2 regions of the Micromonospora sp. WMMD737 genome follow, and region 2 is predicted to be linked to the other one. Evidence: riboswitches for the same ligand, from Rfam matches in the RefSeq annotation. Region 2 holds a riboswitch; the other holds the start of a gene.

Region 1 (8,850 bases), on a different contig from region 2:
TGGCTCCGGCAGCGGCGGCCGACCCGGCGGTCGACCCGAACATCTGCCCCTACCGGGAGACGACACCGCCCGCCGTGGACCTGTCCGAGGTTCCCGAGTTCGGGGATCCCCCGGCTCCGCTGCCGGTGCCGGCCAAACCGCTCGGCGGGGACGCCCTGTCGGGCTGCGGCATCATCACCGCACCGGGCACACCGCCGGTGCCCGAGGAGGTCTCCGCCGAGGCATGGCTGGTCGCCGACCTCGACACCGGCGACGTCATCGCCGCCCGCGACCCGCACGGCCGGCACCGCCCCGCCAGCGTCATCAAGGTCTCCACCGCCATGCAGGCGATCCGCGACCTACCCCTGCACAAGGTGGTACCGGGCACGGCCGAGGACGCAGCCCAGGAAGGCACCAAGGTCGGTGTCGGTGAAGGCGGCTTCTACTCGATCAACGACCTGCTGCACGGCCTGCTGATGTATTCGGGCAACGACGCGGCCCACGCGCTCGCAATGCAGATGGGCGGCATGCAGGCCACGCTGAACAAACTCAACGTGCTGGCCGGTCAGCTCGGCGCCCACGACACGCGCATCGCCACCCCGTCCGGACTCGACGGCCCCGGGATGAGCACCTCGGCCTACGACATGGGCCTGTTCTACCGCTACGCCTGGCAGAACCCTGTCTTCGCGAACATCGTGGCGACCCGCGATTTCACCTTCCCCGGACGCGACGGATCGACCTATCCGATCGAGAACGACAACAAGCTGCTGGCCAACTATCCGGGCGCACTGGGCGGCAAGACCGGGTTCACCGACGACGCCGGGCAGACCTACGTCGGCGCCGCCGACCACGACGGCCGCCGGCTGGTGGCGGTGCTGCTGCGCGGCACCCGCCAGCCGATCGCCCCGTGGGAGCAGGCGGTGCGGCTGCTCGACTACGGCTTCGCCACCCCGCCGGGCACCAAGGTCGGCAGCCTCATCGAACCGGACCCGGCACTGGTCGCACCCGAACCCGATCCCGCCGCCACGACGACGACCACGACGGCCGACGCCGTCCTGCCCGAGGTCGACGCGCTCCCGGTCCGCATCGGCGTGGGTGTGATCGGCAGCATCGTGGTTTTCACCTTGATCATGGGCGCACGGGCGCTCAACCGGCGCCCGCAACACTGAGCGGTCAGCGCCGGCGCCACCGCGAAAACGTCAGCACCCCAAGCGCTCCAGCCGCCGCGGCCGCCACCGCCTGCCAGGGGCCCAGACCGGGCCGGGTGATGACCCGGTTGTGGATGACAGCCGGGCCGGGAGCAGGCAGCGCCGCATCGCCCATGTTCTCCGGCATCGTCGCCGCCCACGCGGTGGAGAACAGCACCAGCCGCGCGGTGATGTAGGCGAACACCATCAAACCCAGCACCGGGCCGAACGTCGCCCCCGCCGGACCGGTGAGCACCGACCGCAGGTAGATCGAGGCGACCAGCTTGAACACCTCGAAGGCCACCGCGGCGATCAACCCCGCCCGCATGCTGCTGCGGAAGCTGACCGACTCCCGCGGCAACCGTGCGATCACGTAGGTGAACAGCAACCAGGACACCAGGATCGAGATGGCGATGGACGCGACGCGCAGGGTCAGACTGAGAATCGCCGAGTCCTGGAAACCCAACCAGTGCAGCAGATCTTTTATCACCCCGGTGTTGCCCAGCGCGGTGAGGGCCAGCGTGAACACACTGGCGACGAACAGCGACACCAGGGCGAGCAGATCGGACAGCTTGGTCTTGACGAACCCTGCAGGCTTGTCCCGGAACAGGCCCCACATCTGGCTCAGCGCCTCGCGCAGGTTGTTCATCCAGCCCAAACCCGCCCACGCCGCGGTCGCGAGGCCGATGATGCCCACCGAGGTGCGCGACTCGATGGCGGCCTCCATCAACTCGATGAGTTGCTGGCCGAGGTCGCCGGAGACGTTCGCGCGGATCTGGTTTTCGGTCTCCATGAGCAGTTCCGGCCTGCTGGCCAGCACGAACCCGCCGATCGCGAAGCCAACCATCAACAGCGGGAACAACGCGAAGATGGTGTAGTAGGTGATGCCGGCGGCGTAGAAGTTGCCCTTGCTGCTGTTGTACCGCTCCTGGGCCCGCATCACGTGGTCGAACCACGGCATCCGGGCCCGCAGCCGGGCCATCAGGCCGGGCTTGTCGTCGGAATCGCTCGCGGACGGCGCGGTCATCCGACCCCCTGCTCGTTGTCGTCGTCGCGCGGCGACGGTGCCTACGGTTTCGCTGGCAGAAACCCTAGGCGGTCATATACCCGGCGCAACGTCTTACCAGACACCTCACGCGCCCGCTGGGCCCCGGCGGCCAGCACGCTCTCCAGTTCTGCCGGGTCGGCGAGCAACTCGTCAACCCGGTTCTTGATAGGTGTGACGAACTCCACGACCGCCTCGGCGGTCTCCTTCTTCAGATCCCCGTATCCACGCCCGGCGTAGCCGTCGACGAGTTTGTCGACCTCGGCGCCGGTGACCGCGGCCTGAATGGTCAGCAGGTTCGACACCCCGGGCTTGCCCTCCGGGTCGAACCGGATCTCGCGCTCACTGTCGGTCACCGCGGAGCGAATCTTCTTGGCGGTCTTGGCCGGATCGTCGAGCAGGCTGATCAGCCCGGCATCGGTGGCCGCCGACTTGCTCATCTTCGCGGTCGGGTCCGCCAGATCGTAGATCTTGGCGGTGGCCTTGGGGATCATCGCCTCGGGCACGACGAAGGTGTCCGGGAAGCGCGTGTTGATCCGCTGGGCGACGTCGCGCGCGAGTTCGAGGTGCTGACGCTGGTCCTCACCGACGGGCACCAGGTCGGTGGCGTAGAGCAACACGTCGGCGGCCATCAGCACCGGGTAGGTGAACAGTCCCACGGTGGTGGCGTCGACGCCCTGTTTCTGCGATTTGTCCTTGAACTGGGTCATCCGCGACGCCTGCCCGAAACCGGTGAAACATCCCAGCACCCAGGCCAATTCGGTGTGCGCGGGTACGTGACTCTGGACGAAGACGGTGGCCCGGTCCGGGTCGATGCCCAGCGCGAGGTACTGCGCCGCGGTGACCAGTGTCCGTTTGCGCAGCGTCGCGGGGTCCTGGGCGATCGTGATGGCGTGCAGGTCGACGACGCAGAAGTAGGCGTCGTGGCCGTCCTGCAGGCCGACCCACTGCGCGACCGCGCCCAGCGCGTTGCCCAGGTGCAGGGAGTCCGACGTCGGCTGCGCGCCGGAGAAGACGACCGGCTTGGATGGCGTGCTCATGATGGCCGCCATTGTCCCATGGAGCCCTGCGCGGCGGATTCGGCGTGCCCGGTCGACGCGTGGGTGCCGGGCCGCGCCCGAATCACCCGTACTCGACGGTGACCGGGCAGTGGTCGGACCAGCGCAGCGCGTAGGCGGCGGGACGTTCGGTGCGCACCGACGAGACCCGCGCGGCCAGCGCCGGGGTGGCCAGGTGGTAGTCGATGCGCCACCCGGCGTCGTTGTCGAAGGCCTTGCCCCGCCACGACCACCACGCGTACGGGCCGGCGGCCCCGGGGTGGGCCTGACGGACGACGTCGACCCAGCCGGTGGACAGCAGATCGGTGAGCCATTGACGTTCCTGCGGCAGAAAGCCCGCCTTCTTGGTGTTTCCGCGCCAGTTCTTGATGTCGTTCTCGGTGTGGGCGATGTTCCAGTCGCCACAGAGCACCGCTTCGCGCCCGCTGCAGAGCAACTCGGCCATCCGGTCGACGACCGCGGCCATGAACCGTTCCTTCTCGAGTTGGCGGTCAGTCTCGGCTTCACCGGTCGGAAAGTAGACGCTGCCCACCGTCAACCCCGCGGTGTCCACTTCGAGGTAGCGGCCGTGGTCTGCGAATTCCTCTGCACCACAGCCGATTCTGACTCCATCGAACGGTGTGCGGGACAGCACCGCGACGCCGTTGCGCCCCTTGATGTGGGGCACCGCCGACGCCAGGTGCCACCCGTCGGCAAGCGCCGGGGCCAGTGCGCCGGCCAGTTGCTCGTCGTCGGCCCGCGTCTCCTGCAGGCACACCACGTCTGCGGCGGTCTCCGTCAACCAGGGCAGCAGGCCGAGGTTGTCGGCCGAGCGGGCCTTGACCGCTGCCCGGATGCCGTTGACGTTGACGGTGCTGACGGTGAGAGCGCGAGCCACGACCGCCGACCATAGCGCCGCAACGGAGCACACATTCTTGCGGTACCGCCGGTATCACCTTACTGTCGGGCCATGGCACCACGAGAGCCGATTCACACCGGATCCGGTGAGCCGGTCCTGTTGCTACACCCCTTCCTGTGCTCCCAGAACGTGTGGCGGGCGGTCGCCGCCCAGCTGAGCGCGACCGGCCGATTCGAGGTGTTCGCGCCGACCATGCTGGGCCATCACGGCGGACCACCGTCGCCGACCTGGCTGCTGCACACCGAGATGCTGGTCGACGACATCGAGCGGCGGATGGATCAGCTGGGCTGGCAGACCGCCCACCTGGTCGGCAATTCGCTGGGCGGCTGGGTGGCGTTCGAACTCGAACGCCGCGGACGGGCCCGCACGCTCACCGCGATCGCGCCGGCGGGCGGCTGGCCGCACCACTCGTTGTCGAAGTACGAAACCGTGCTGAAGTTCGTGGCCGGCGGGCCGGCGCTGGTCGCGGCCCGGCTGCTCGGACCCCGCATTCTCGACCTCCCGCTGGCCCGGCGCCTGGCGACCCTGCCGGTGAGCGGACCGGCCGACGGCCCCAGCGACGAGGACCTGCGCGCCCTGGTCGAGGACGCCACCCACTGCAGCGCCTACCTGCAGCTGCTGGTCAAAACGCTGCGGCTGCCCGGCCTACTGGAGCTGGCCGGCCTGGGCGCCCCGACCCAGCTGGTGCTCTGCGGACGGGACCGGGTCTTCCCCACCCCGCGGGGCAACCGCTACTTCCTGCGCCACCTGCCCGAACACGCCGAGGTGGTGCGTCTGCCCGAGCTCGGGCACATCCCGATGCTCGAGGCACCCGATCGCATCTCGGCGCTGATCGGCGAGTTCATCGAGCGGCACGCCGGCCCGCAACGCGCCATCGGCTGAGACCCCCGGCAACGCCCGACGACCTCCGCGTTCCGGCCCGCGCCCGGCACTGCGACGCAACCCAGTGGCACCGCACCAGCGCAGTGCGATACGCTTCGACTCGGTCATGAGTGCCAGCGCGAAGCCCCGGCTTGCTGGCCGGCAACCCTCCAACCGCGGTGGGGTGCCCCGGGTGATGAACCAGGTTGAGTAGCCACAACCGGCTACGCGGCAAGCGCGGGTCCGCCGTGAACGGGCCCCCTGAGTAGACAGGGACACCTGATGGCGAGGTCACCGATGCACTGTTGTCGGTAACGCAACAGCGATCACCTCACCATCACAGGAGCCCGTCCGGAGGAGAACCGAAACAACATGAGCGGCGAACACGTACCCAGCGACGACCCGACGTCCCGGTGGTCGTTCGAGACCAAGCAGATCCACGCCGGGCAGACGCCCGACTCCGCCACCAACGCGCGGGCACTGCCGATCTACCAGACCACCAGCTACGCGTTCGACAGCACCGAGCACGCCGCGGCGCTGTTCGGCCTGGCCGAGCCCGGCAACATCTACACCCGGATCATGAACCCGACCACCGATGTGGTGGAGCAGCGCATCGCCGCCCTGGAAGGCGGCGTGGCGGCGCTGTTCCTGGCCTCGGGCCAGGCCGCCGAGACGTTCGCGATCCTCAACATCGCCAACGCCGGTGATCACATCGTGTCCAGCCCGCGGCTCTACGGCGGCACCTACAACCTGTTCCACTACTCACTGCCCAAGCTCGGCATCGACGTGACGTTCGTCGACAACCCCGATGACCCGGAGTCGTGGCGCGCGGCGGCCCGGCCCAACACCAAGGCGTTCTTCGGCGAGACGATCTCCAACCCGCAGATCGACATCCTCGACATCCCGGCCGTCGCGGCGGTGGCCCACGACGTCGGGGTGCCGCTGATCGTCGACAACACCATCGCGACGCCCTACCTGATCCAGCCGCTGCGCCACGGCGCCGACATCGTCGTGCACTCGGCCACGAAGTACCTGGGCGGGCACGGCACGGCCATCGCCGGGGTGATCGTCGACGGCGGCACCTTCGACTGGACCAACGGCCGTTTCCCCGGGTTCACCACCCCCGACCCCAGCTACCACGGTGTGGTGTTCGCCGAACTGGGCCCGCCGGCATACGCACTCAAGGCCCGGGTGCAGCTGCTGCGCGACCTGGGTTCGGCGGCCGCGCCCTTCAACGCGTTCCTGATCGCCCAGGGCCTGGAGACGCTGAGCCTGCGCCTGGAACGCCATGTGGCCAACGCCCAGCGGGTGGCCGAGTACCTCGCCGGACACCCCGACGTCGTCTCGGTCAACTACGCCGGGCTGCCTACTTCACCGTGGTACGAACTCGGAAAGAAGCTTGCGCCCAAGGGAACCGGTGCGGTGCTGGCGTTCGAGCTGGCCGGCGGGATCGAGGCCGGCAAGGCGTTCGTCAACGCGCTGACGCTGCACAGCCACGTCGCCAACATCGGCGACGTCCGCTCCCTGGTGATCCATCCGGCCTCGACCACCCATCAGCAACTGTCGGCCGAGGAGCAACTCGCCAGCGGGGTGACACCCGGCCTGGTCCGGCTCGCAGTCGGGATCGAGGGAATCGACGACATCCTCGCCGACCTCGACCAGGGCTTCACCGCCGCAAAGCCGTTCGCCTCGGCCGTCGCCGACCCGCAGACAGTTGCATCGTTCTGAGGATGGTGACGTGACTATCGTGGATGTTGTTCGAGAGTGCGTGGCACTGCCACCCGAGGGTGAAGTCGGCGTCATCGACATCGGATCGGTCACCCTGGAGAACGGTCAGGTCATCGATGACGTGTCGATCGCGGTGCAGCGCTGGGGCGAGTTGTCCCCGAGCCGCGACAACGTCGTGATGGTGTTGCACGCACTGACCGGCGATTCGCACATCACCGGGCCCGCCGGGCCCGACCATCCGACCCCCGGCTGGTGGGACGGTGTGGCCGGACCGGGCGCGCCGATCGACACCGACCGGTGGTGCGCCGTCTCGACCAACGTGCTCGGCGGGTGCCGCGGCTCGACCGGGCCCGGTTCGCCGGCCCCCGACGGAAATGCCTGGGGCTCAAGGTTCCCCGCCGTGTCGATCCGTGATCAGGTCACCGCGGATCTTGCCGTGCTCGACCGGCTCGGCATCAGCGAGGTCGCCGCGGTGATCGGCGGCTCGATGGGCGGCGCCCGGGCGCTGGAGTGGATGATCGCCCACCCCGACAACGTGCGCGCCGGGCTGGTGCTGGCGGTCGGTGCCCGGGCGACGGCCGACCAGATCGGCACCCAGAGCAGCCAGGTCGCGGCCATCAGGTCCGACCCGGACTGGTGCGGCGGCGACTATTACGGCACCGGCCGCAGCCCCGAGCTGGGCATGCAGATCGCGAGACGGTTCGCCCACCTCACCTACCGGGGCGAGTCCGAGCTGGACGACCGGTTCGGCAACGACCCGCAGGACGGTGAGGATCCCGGCACCGGCGGCCGCTACTCGGTGCAAAGTTACCTGGAGTATCAGGGCCGCAAACTGGTGTCGCGGTTCGACGCGGGCACCTACGTGACCCTCACCGATGCGCTGTCCAGCCACGACGTCGGCCGCGGCCGCGGCGGGATCGAAGCCGCTCTGCGCGACTGCCGGGTGCCTGCGATCGTCGGCGGCATCACCTCTGACCGGCTCTACCCGCTGCGTCTGCAGGCCGAACTGGCCGAGTTGCTTCCCGGGTGCGACGGGCTCGACGTCGTGGACTCGAAGTACGGCCACGACGGATTCCTGCTGGAAACCGACGCGGTCGGGAAGCTGATCCGCCGGACGCTGGACCTCGCTGACCGGTGAGCGACACCGCCAGGGCGCGTTCACTGTCCTTCGGCGCTGAAGCCGCTGCGTATGAGCGGGGCCGCCCGTCCTACCCTCCGGAAGCCATCGACTGGTTGCTGCCCGACGACGGGCCCGGCCGGGGAGCTCCGCTCGACGTTCTCGACCTGGGCGCCGGCACCGGCAAGCTGACCACGCGGCTGGTCGAGCGCGGCCTGACCGTGGTTGCGGTGGACCCGATCCCGGAGATGCTGGAGCTGTTGAGCGGGGCGCTGCCCGACACCCCGGCACTGCTGGGGACCGCCGAGGACATTCCGCTGCCCGACGACAGCGTCGATGCGGTGCTGGTGGCTCAGGCCTGGCACTGGTTCGATCCCGACCGCGCCCTGCGGGAGGTGGCGCGGGTGCTGCGACCGGGGGGACGGCTGGGACTGGTGTGGAACAACCGTGACGAACGTCTCGGCTGGGTCAAGGATCTGGGCCGCATCATCGGCCATGAGGTCGACCCGTTCAGCCAGACGGTCGATCTGCCTGCGCCGTTTGCCGAGATCGCCCGCCACCAGGTGGAGTGGACCAGCTATCTGACCCCCCAGGCGCTGATCGATCTGGTCGCCTCCCGTAGCTACTGCATCACCTCGCCGGAGAATGTGCGGGCCCGCACCCTGGACGAGGTCCGCGGTCTGCTGGCCAGCCATCCCGCCCTGTCCAGCAGCAACGGGCTGGCGCTGCCGTATGTCACGGTGTGCATCCGCGCCACGCTGTCCTGAACGATCCACCCGATGTAACAATTCGGAAACAATACGCTCACAGGTTTTGAACGCCGATTCCCGAGCGTTTGCCCAGTTGAGGACGACAAGGCTGGGACCCGGCCCCCGCCGCCGGGGGGCGACGCAACTTGAAGTCGGCGTGTCACCTCGCATACGTTCGTTTCACCGATGATTTGAAACTCTGAAAAGCGATACGTGTTCGGTGGTGAC
Region 2 (10,062 bases):
CCTCCATGCGCTCCGGGTCGGTCATGAAGTAGGCCGAGATGTAGCCCTTGTCGAAGCGCATACCCTCGGTGAGCTCCAGCTCCAGCCCGAAGGTGTTGCTCTCCTCGACGGTGATGACGCCTTCCTTGCCCACCTTGTCCATCGCCTCGGCGATGATCTCGCCGACGCTGGTGTCACCGGCGGAGATGGAGGCGGTGGAGGCGATCTGCTCCTTGGTCTCGACGTCCTTGGCGAGCTTGAGCAGCTCCTCCGAGACGCTGGCCACGGCGGCCTCGATGCCCCGCTTCAGGGCCATCGGGTTGGCACCGGCGGCCACGTTGCGCAGGCCCTCGCGGACCAGGGCCTGGGCCAGGACGGTCGCCGTCGTCGTGCCGTCACCGGCGACGTCGTCGGTCTTCTTCGCGACCTCCTTGACCAGCTCGGCGCCGATCTTCTCGTAGGGGTCCTCGAGCTCGATCTCCTTGGCGATGCTCACACCATCGTTGGTGATGGTGGGGGCACCCCACTTCTTCTCGAGGACGACGTTGCGGCCCTTGGGGCCGAGGGTCACCTTCACGGCGTCGGCGAGCTGGTTCATGCCCCGCTCGAGGCCGCGGCGCGCCTCTTCGTCGAACGCGATCATCTTGGCCATACGGCGTTGTCCTCCTGGACACTCACGGGCCACCCGGAGTGTGTGTCCCGGATGGGCCGCCTGGTGTACGCACCTTGGGACGTCGCCACCTGGCGACGACGACGTCTCCTCGGCCGGGCCGGATAGCCCGCGACGACCGGCCATGTGCCGCAGCCGCGTCTGGACGCCGCTACGACCGTGGCCCTACCGCCCCGACCATTGGCACTCACGGTATGCGAGTGCCAATAACTTGTTTAGCACTCTCCCCTGCCGAGTGCAAGCACGATCGCCCCGGTCAGCCGAGTTCACCGGCCAGCCGCGCACTGTCCACCGGCCCCTCGTGGGCACGCTGCTCGGCGTACGTGACGACCAGGCCGACCAGCTGGGCGAGGTGGGTCGGCAGGGCCAGCACCGCGCCCACCAGCGTCACCACGAGCACGCCGACCGCCGTGCCGGGCGACTCCAGCGGGGTGGTGCCGAACGGCAGCGTGCCGATGCCCTCGACCATGCCGGCGGCCCCACTGCCGACGATCACCGCCGCCGCGACCAGCGCCACCCGGCCGAGCAGCAGACCCAGCCGATCGTGGAACATGCGGAAGGAACGGCCGATCGGGTGCTGCCGCTCGAACAGGTAGACCGGGCCGGCCATGCTCAGCGCGAAGGCGAAGTAGATGCCGGGGATCACGCAGAGGCAGACCCCGAGCCCGATGATGACGCTCATCAGCAGGGTCCAGCCCCAGAGGCCCAGCGCCCGGCGCGCCCCGTAGGAGAGGGCGGCGCCCACGCTCACCGGTTGACCGGACGCCTGCCGGGTGACCACCCACGTGCCGGCCGCCCAGCCCAGGCTCTGCACGAAGCCGAAGACGAGGGCGCTGCCGAGCACCACGGACAGCAGGACGACCGTGTCGGTCAGGAAGGTGTCGGGCAGCGCGGCGGGGTCGCCGGCCATCGACTCCTCCCACTTGGCGCTCGGGTCGACGACCAGCGAGAGCATCGACACCACCAGGGCCGGCAGCACCTGGGTGAGCAACAGGATCGGCAGCAGCAGCCGCCAGCCCCGGCGCACCGCGCCGACGCACCGGCCGAACCAGCCGTTGACACCCGCGCCGGGCGGGGTGACGAGCAGGTCGGCCGGGTCGAGACCGTGCCCCGGCGGGTACCACCCGTGGACCGGCTGCCCGGGATGGGCGCCCGGGGCGCCCGGGTGCCCGGGGTACGCGACCGGGGCGCCCGGGTACCACGGCTGCCCGCCGTACGGGCCGGAGCCGGCCGGGTACCCGCCGGTGGGCGGGAACACCCAGTCCTGCGGCTGTTGCGGGCCCGTCGGCGCAGCGCCGCCCGGGCCGACGGGTGGCGTCGCGGAGGGGTCGGGATCTCCCGGGGGCGGCGCGGCCTGGGGCGGCTGGTCGGACATGAACCCTCCTCAGCGATGGCTGGAACGGCTCACGATCCTCCCCTGCCGACGCAACCGCGCCGAAGCCCGCCCCCGTGGAGCGGACCGGCCGACCGCCCGCCCCGGTGGAGCGGACCGGCCGACGACCGCCCGGGGCACCGGGCCACCCCCGGCCGGCGCCCCGTGACCGGTGGTCGGGAGGTCGGTCGGCGCGGGGGCGCGGGAGGGACGCCCGTCAGGCGATGACGCGCACGCGCTCGGCCTGGGGGCCCTTCTGGCCCTGGGCGATCTCGAACTCGACCCGCTGGCCGTCGTCCAACGCCTTGTAGCCGTCCATCTCGATCGCCGAGAAGTGGACGAAGACGTCCTGCCCACCGTCGACGGCGATGAAGCCGTAGCCCTTTTCGGAGTTGAACCACTTCACGGTGCCCTCTGCCACGGTGCACTTCCTCACTCTGCGCGGCGTTCCACGACCCCGGAGGCCGGGCGGGCCGGCACCGGAGGACCACCGGCTCGGCGATCGACGAGGGCCGCTGAAACGGTGACCGAAATCGCACGCTACACGAAGCGTGACGACGGCGCACGACCACAAATCGGACATACGCCGATCGACCTCCATCGGCCGTCATCGCTGTGATAGGCATTCGGCATGACGAGCACGCCCGACGGTCCGGGGCCGACGCGGCGGGCCGAGATCCGGCGGGTCCGACCCCCGGACGCTGCTCGGATGCGGGCGCTGCGGCTGGAGATGCTCGCCGACGCCCCGCTGGCCTTCCTGGAGACCCTCGCCGACGCGGCGGCCCGGTCGCACGCCGACTACACCGCCAGGATCGCGTCCGTCTCCGTCGGGGCGGGCACCGCCCAGTTCGTCGCGGACCCGGGCGGCCGGCTCGTCGGGCACGCCGGCGGCACGGTGGCCCCCGGGGAGCCGGGGCTGACCGTGGTGTACGCCGTCTACGTCACCCCGCCCTGGCGGGGCACGGGCCTCCTCGGCGACCTCGTCGACGCGGTCGCGGCCTGGTCCCGCGCCTGCGGGCGCCCCGAACTGATGCTGGAGGTCGTGGTCGGCAACGACCGGGCCTACCGCGCGTACCGGCGGCTGGGCTTCGTCGACACCGGCGTACGCGTCCCGCACCCCACGGTCCCGGCGCTCACCGAGCTCCAGATGCGCCGCCCGGCCTGACCCGCGCCGGCGATCCGTTCCGCCAGGACCGGGTCGGCTGCCCGGGGCGGCCCGTGCGGGGCCGACCCGGGCAGCCGGACACCTCAGGCGTGCCGGCGGGACTGCACGATGCGGAACCGGTTGGCCACGTAGGCGCCGTCGGTGAGCGCCGAGTTGGCCGCCGCGTTGGCGCCGCTGCCGTGGAAGTCGGAGAAGGCCGCCGACTGGTTCACGAAGACCCCGCCGGTCAGGTTGCAGGACAGGTGCACCCCGACCTCGATCGCCGCGGCCTCGGCCGCGTCGAGGACCGCCTCGTCGGTGGAGTAGACCGCCGCGGTCAGCGCGCCCTTCTCGCCGACCGTGGCGCGCAGGATCTCCAGGCTGTGCGCGGTGGAGTCCGTGGCGATGGCGAACGAGATCGGCCCGAACCACTCCTTCGAGTAGGTCGCGGTGTCGTCGGCCGCCAGCCTGACCACCGTCGGGGTGCGGACCACCGCGCGGGGGAAGGCCGGGTGCTCGACCGTACGCGACTCCAGCACCGCCTCGCCGACCTTGGTGACCTCGTCGAGGCGCTCCAGCACCCCGTCGTTGACGATCGCGCCGGTCATCTCCACCCCGCGCGCCGGGTCGGCGGTGACCTTGGCGACCGCCGCGGCGATCCCGCCCGCCACCTCGTCGAAGCTCTTGTGCCCCTGGTCGGTCTCGATGCCGTTGCCGGGGATCAGGATGTTCTGCGACGTGGTGCACATCTGGCCGCTGTAGAGGGTCAGGGTGAAGCCGAGGTTGCGGCACATCCCGGCGAAGTCGTCGGTGGAGTCGATCACCACCGTGTTCAGCCCGGCCTTCTCGGTGTAGACCGCCGCCTGCCGGGCGTTGGCCTCCAGCCAGTCGCCGTACTCGGTGGAACCGGTGAAGTCGATGATCTTCACGGCCGGGTGCAGGGCCAGCGTGGAGGCGAGCTTCTCCCCGGGGGCCTCGGGGGCGAGCAGCACCAGGTTCGGGTCGAAGCCGGCCTCGGCGAGCACCTCCCGGGCGTACTTCACCGTGATCGCCAGCGGCAGCACCGCGCGCGGGTGCGGCTTGACGACGACCGGGTTGCCGGTGACCAGGGAGGCGAACAGTCCCGGGTACGAGTTCCAGGTCGGGAAGGTGTTGCAGCCGATCACCAGCGCCACGCCACGGGGCACCACGTGGAAGGTCTTGGTCATCCGCAGCGGGTCGCCCTTGCCGGCCGCCTTCTCCCAGCCCGCCGTCCCCGGGTGCCGGGTCATCTCCGCGTACGCGTAGGCGACCGCCTCCAGCGCGCGGTCCAGCGCGTGCGCGCCGCCGGCCTGGAAGGCCATCACGAAGGCCTGGCCGCTGGTGAACTGCACCGCGTTGGCCAGCTCGAAGATGTGCTTGTGCAGCCGGTCGAGGATCTCCAGGCAGACCCCCACCCGGGCCTGCGGGCCGGCGTCGCGCCAGCCGGGCAGGGCGGCGGAGGCGGCGGCGACCAGCTCGTCGGCGCCGGCGTGCGGGTAGCGGACGTCCAGCTCGACGCCGAACGGGCTGCTCTCGGTGGCGACCCGGTCGGCCGCGCCCGGCTGGTCGAGGGGGAAGTCACCGCCGAGGTACGCCTCGAAGGCGGCCTTGCCGTCTGCGGCGGCGGTCTCGCCGTAGACCCGGGGGCTGGGCGACTCGGGATAGGCGGACCAGTACCCGCGCTCCGTGATCGCGGTCAGCGCCCGGTTGAGGGTGTCGGCGTGCCTGTCGTACAGGGGGTGCGGGGTCTCCGTCATGCCCGCCATCATGCAACAGGAACCCCTCAGATCAGTAGGGGCGTGTCACAACTCAGATGGTGAGCTGCCAGTCGGTCCAACCGTCGACGGGACGGAACCCGAGCTGCTCGTTGATCCGCACCATGTGGGCGTTCTCCGCCGCGTTGAAGGTGTCGATCGCCCGTACCGCCGGCTCGTGGGACAGCAGGTGGCGCAGGTTCTCGACCTTGGTGAGCAGGCCGAGGCGGCGGCCGCGGTGCTCCGGGTCGACGATGGTGATCTGCTGGAACGCGTGCCAGTCGGCCGACGCCCCGACGTCGAGCAGGGTCCAGGCGACCACCCGGCCGGACGCCTCGTGGCGCACCGCCGTGTGGTAGCGCCGCCGCCCCCGCGCCCGCAGCGCCCGCTCGATGCCGCGGACGCGTTCGACGTCGATCCGCTCCGGCTCCCACTCCACGTCGCCCAGGGGCGCGTCGGCCATCAGCCGGCCGTCGAGGTAGGCGATGTCGGCGACGTACTCCTGCGGGGTGTCTCCCTGCCAGCGCACGACGTCGTAGCCGGCGGCCCGGCTCCGGGCGTCGGCCAGCGCGGCGGCCAGGCCGTCGTGGTCGAGCCGGGTGGTGTCGAGCCGGCGGCGGACCTCGGCCAGCGCCGGCCGGGCGCCGGTCGACGCGGCGAAGGCGGCGGCGGCCCCGGAGCGGGCCGGGCCGCCGGGAAGCGCGGAGACCGCCATCGCCAGCACCCGCTTGCGGCCCCGCTCCCGCAGCAGGCGTACGCCGTGCTCGTGCAGCGCGCGCCCGACGCCGCGGCGCCGGTGCTCCGGGTGCACGATCAGGTCAACCTCGGCGTTCTCGGTGTTGTCGAGCTGCGGCAGGTCCAACGCGAGGTAGCCGGCGGGCACGCCGTCGAGCCGGGCCAGCGCCCAGAGCGGCTCGTTGCCCGGCATCGGGTGCCGGATCGCCGCCTCGAAGCGCCGCCGGTAGAAGGGCGGGAAGTCCGGCAGGTCGACAGCGTTGGCCGCCGCGCCGATCCGGTAAGCCTCGTCGACGGCGGCCTGGTCGGCGGCGTCGAGCGGCGCGATCGCGATGCTCATCGGCTGAGGGTGCGCCACCTGACGACGATCGGGCCAGCGAATTAACGCTGGCCCGATCGGAAGTTGGTCGGGAGGGACGCTCGCACAACGCCTCCGGCGTTGGGTCGCAAGAACTGAAAGTCTCCGGCGAAACGCCCTCCCGCACGGAGCATCTTGCGCCGTCCGGTTCCTGCCGTCAAGTCCTTGTCGGCGCGTTTTCCGCACTCACAGCGAAATCCCAGTTACGCCGCGAATCCCCCGCCCTCCAACCCCCCAACCCCCGGCCCCCGGGGTTCCCGAGCGTCGATCATGAGGTTGGCGGCACTGTTCGCGATCAACTTCGCCGCCAATCTCATGATCGACGCGGAGCAGGGGGGGAGGGGGGCGCGGGTCAGCCGAGGAGGCCGGCGTCGCGGGCGGCGCGGAGCGAGGGCTTGATGCGGTGGGTAGGGCCGACCTCGCCGGCCACCGCGTCGAGGGTCTTGAGGCCCTCGCCGGTGTTGAAGACGACGGTCTCGGCGGTCGGGTCGAGGCGACCGGACTCGACCAGCTTGCGCAGCACGGCCACGGTCACCCCGCCGGCCGTCTCGGCGAAGACGCCGGTGGTCCGGGCCAGCAGCCGGATGCCGGCGCGGATCTCGTCGTCGTCGACGTACTCCATCCAGCCCCCGGTGCGGCGCACCGCCTCCAGCGCGTAGATGCCGGCGGCCGGGTCGCCGATGTTGAGGGACTTGGCGATGCCGGTCGGCTTGACGGGCGTGATGGTGTCGGTGTCGGCGTGCAGGGCCGTGGCGATGGGGTTGCAGCCGGCCGACTGCGCGCCGAACACCTTCCAGCCACCGGCCGGCGCCTCGACCAGGCCGATCTCGACCAGCTCGGCGAACGCCTTGTCGATCTTGGTGAGCAGCTCGCCGGAGGCCATCGGGATCACCACCTGCGCGGGGATCCGCCAGCCGAGCTGCTCGGCGACCTCGTAGCCGAGCGTCTTCGAGCCCTCGGCGTAGTAGGGGCGCACGTTGACGTTGACGAACGCGGTGTCCTCGAACTCGTCCGTCTCCACCAACTCGCCGCAGAGCCGGTTCACGTCGTCGTACGAGCCGTCGATGGCGACCAGCTCGCCGCCGTAGACGGCGGTGGTGATGACCTTGCCCTGCTCCAGGTCGCCGGGGATGAAGACCACTGACGGCGCGCCGGCCCGGGCCGCGTGCGCGGCGACGGAGTTGGCCAGGTTTCCGGTGGAGGCGCAGGCGTAGCGGCTGAAGCCGAGCGCGCGGGCGGCGGTCAACGCCACCGAGACGACCCGGTCCTTGAACGAGTGGGTCGGGTTGGCGCTGTCGTCCTTGACCCAGAGCGGGGCGGTGATGCCCAACTCGGCGGCGAGGTGCGGGGCCGCCACCAGCGGGGTGAAGCCGGGGTCGAGGGTGACCCGGGTGGCCGGGTCCTGGCCGGCGGGCAGCAGTGCCGCGTACCGCCAGATGTTCTGCGGGCCCGCCTCGATCTGCTCCCGGGTGACCGTCGCGAGCGCGGCGGCGTCGTAGTCGACCTCCAGCGGGCCGAAACACTCGTAGCAGGCGTGCTGGGCGGCGAGCGGGTAGCGCGCCGAACAGGCGCGGCAGACCAGGGCGCGGGCGGGGCTGGCGGTGGTGTCGATGCCGGAGGGGGCGAACGTCGACGTCATGTCGCGGGTCCTCTCATCTTTCCCCGCATCGCACCCTGCGGCGGGGACGGAATTGGCACCTGCCCCGCCGGTCGCTCTGCGATGAGCGCGCGGGGTGGTTGCCGGGGCGTCGTCGGGCCGTATCCCTCAGCCCCTCTGGATGAGGTATGTAGTTGTGCCGTCGAGTCTAAGCACCGACGCCGCCGGGATCGACGCGAGATCCCACGCTGTGAGCGATCCCGCAGCCGCCGTCGGACCTTCCTCGACGCTACGGATTCAGGCGGTCACCGAACGGGAGTCGGCGGGACGTCGGGCCCGCAGCGCGGTGTCGACAGCCCACGCGCCGGGGCCGAACACGGCGATCAGCAGGAACGACCAGCAGAACAGGACCGCCAGCTCACCGCCGTTGCGCAGCGGGAGCAGCGCGTCGGGCTGGTGCACCACGAAGTACGCGTAGGCCATCGAGCCGGACGCCAGCAGGGCCGCCACCCGGGTCAACAGCCCGACGAGCACCAGGCCGCCGCAGACCGCCTGGATCAGCGCGGCCCACCACCCCGGCCACTCGCCGAGCGGGACCGCCTCGCCGGTGCCCCGGCTGCCGCCGAGGATCCCGAGCAGCGAGGCCAGGCCGTGGCAGAGGAAGAGCAGGCCGACGACGGCACGGAACAGGGACAGGGCCGGGCCGCCGATCCGGTCAGCGAGCATCAGGGCACCTCCGGTCAGGAAGAGGGGACGACACCAGAATGCCGCCGGGCATTTGGCAGTGTCGATTGAATCCCCTCCTGTGGGAACGCTCCCATCGGCGGCGGCAGGCGGTTACGAGGGCGTTGGCGCGGGCCCGTTACGGTGCGGGCAGATCGACGGAAAGGAACGCGCGATGCGTCGCAAGCTCGTCCCGGTGGTGGCCCTCTCCATGGCCTGCCTGCTGGCGTTCACCACCGCCTGCTCCACCGGCAACCGCAAGAAGCGGAACCGGTCCGCCGACCGGACCGCCGGCACCGCCGCGAAGCGGGACGACGTCGACGCCACCCCGGCGACCACCCGGGCGACCCCCACCCCGCGCCGCACCGGCGACCAGCTCACCTGCCTGGAACTGCGCGACACCCGGGTCGGCAGCCGGAGGGTCCGCTACCGCGGGTACGCCACCCCGCTCCGCCTCTCCGGCGGCCGGTGGGCCGACCGGGACGGCACGACGGTGCAGTTGCAGCGGCCATGCGCCGTCGGCGACCTCGACGGCGACGGCGCGGGCGACGCGATCGGCGTGGTCGCGCTCGACGGCGGCGGCACCGGCCGCTTCTTCACCCTCGCTGCCTGGCGCAACGTCAGGGGCGAGCCGGACTACCAGGCCCAGGTCGACCTCGGCGACCGTACGCCGGTGGAGAGCGTCAGCGTGCGCGACGGCAGGGCGACGGTGGTCTACCTGACCCGGCCGGCGGGCGGCCCGATGGCGGAGCTGAGCATCCGGCGCACCGCCGTCTACCAGCTCAGGGGCGCGACGCTGGCCGAGCTGAGCCACACCGACGCCCGGGTGACCGACGCGTCCGACGACGGGGACACCGCCGACTCGGGCACCGCGCCGGACTCCCCCGACTCCCCCACCCGTAAGCGCAGGCCCCGTTCCCGCTGACGTCCTCGCGACCGGGCCGCCTCGGCCGGGACCCGTCGGCGGTTGCCGGCTCCGGTCGTGCCGGGCACGCGCGGCTCAGCCCGGGACCGGCCGGTGGACCGGCGGCCTCGGCAGCCGTACGGATCCGGTGGCCGGGCAGTCCTGCTGACGCACCTCACCGAGGCAGCCCCACTCCGTGCCCGGGGGGGCGTTCGAAGTACTGGACGGGCTGCGACGGGACAGCCTCGGTGGTGAACGTGCCGGTGCCGCTCGGGATGCGTTGCTCGTGGGCACCGGTCGTGTCGGTGTAGGACGCGACGATGTGCCACTCGCACGTGTGGGAGGACACCTCCGGCTGGACGCGGAAGGCCATGTTGGACTGGCCGTTGCCCAGCTCGACGACGTTGCGGCGGAAGTACAACTGCCCCTCCTCCGCCTCACCGTCGGCCAGGGCGTACGGGCCGTGCGGCTCGTCCGTCGGCCCACCGGTCAGGTCCCACAGCAGCCCCTGCCGGGACTCCGCACCCGCCCCTGGAAGGGTGACGACGGTCTGCGCCGTGGGTGCGCGGCACGAGTCCTTCACGGCGGTCATGTCGTTGATCGTGAGCCCGGCGGCGCGGTCGCTGTTCAGGTTCAGGTCGAACGTCTGGGCACGGCCGCGGTTCTCGTTGCCGTCCTCGAACGGGGCCACGTAGGACGCGTGCTCGACCACCCGGCCGCCGAGCGGCTTCAGGAACTCCCACACCTCCGACCTCGGGCCGGTCAGTGCGGTGAGGGCGACCTGCTCGTCCTCGGTCAGCGGCCG

The links. Region 2 has a riboswitch for S-adenosylmethionine ahead of thrC (threonine synthase). Riboswitches for the same ligand answer to the same signal wherever they lie in the genome.
Region 1: it holds a riboswitch for S-adenosylmethionine, as region 2 does, so the genes downstream of both, ACN27A_RS33515 (bifunctional o-acetylhomoserine/o-acetylserine sulfhydrylase) here and thrC (threonine synthase) in region 2, are expected to answer to the same signal.

What each region holds. Positions count from the first base shown of each region.
Region 1 is NZ_JBMHMH010000003.1:232-9,081, reverse strand. Features, by position in the region: gene ACN27A_RS33540 (D-alanyl-D-alanine carboxypeptidase family protein) at 1-1,148, shown strand, start outside; gene yhjD (inner membrane protein YhjD) at 1,153-2,193, opposite strand; gene trpS (tryptophan--tRNA ligase) at 2,235-3,254, opposite strand; gene ACN27A_RS33525 (exodeoxyribonuclease III) at 3,334-4,146, opposite strand; gene ACN27A_RS33520 (alpha/beta fold hydrolase) at 4,219-5,049, shown strand; SAM riboswitch class IV at 5,152-5,272, shown strand; gene ACN27A_RS33515 (bifunctional o-acetylhomoserine/o-acetylserine sulfhydrylase) at 5,401-6,756, shown strand; gene metX (homoserine O-acetyltransferase MetX) at 6,767-7,894, shown strand; gene ACN27A_RS33505 (class I SAM-dependent methyltransferase) at 7,891-8,640, shown strand.
Region 2 is NZ_JBMHMH010000001.1:4,353,657-4,363,718, forward strand. Features, by position in the region: gene groL (chaperonin GroEL) at 1-631, opposite strand, end outside; gene ACN27A_RS19045 (hypothetical protein) at 906-2,024, opposite strand; gene ACN27A_RS19050 (cold-shock protein) at 2,239-2,442, opposite strand; gene ACN27A_RS19055 (GNAT family N-acetyltransferase) at 2,653-3,186, shown strand; gene paaN (phenylacetic acid degradation protein PaaN) at 3,270-4,943, opposite strand; gene ACN27A_RS19065 (GNAT family N-acetyltransferase) at 4,996-6,015, opposite strand; gene thrC (threonine synthase) at 6,386-7,672, opposite strand; SAM riboswitch class I at 7,683-7,818, opposite strand; gene ACN27A_RS19075 (DoxX family protein) at 7,928-8,356, opposite strand; gene ACN27A_RS19080 (hypothetical protein) at 8,529-9,278, shown strand; gene ACN27A_RS19085 (hypothetical protein) at 9,433-10,062, opposite strand, start outside.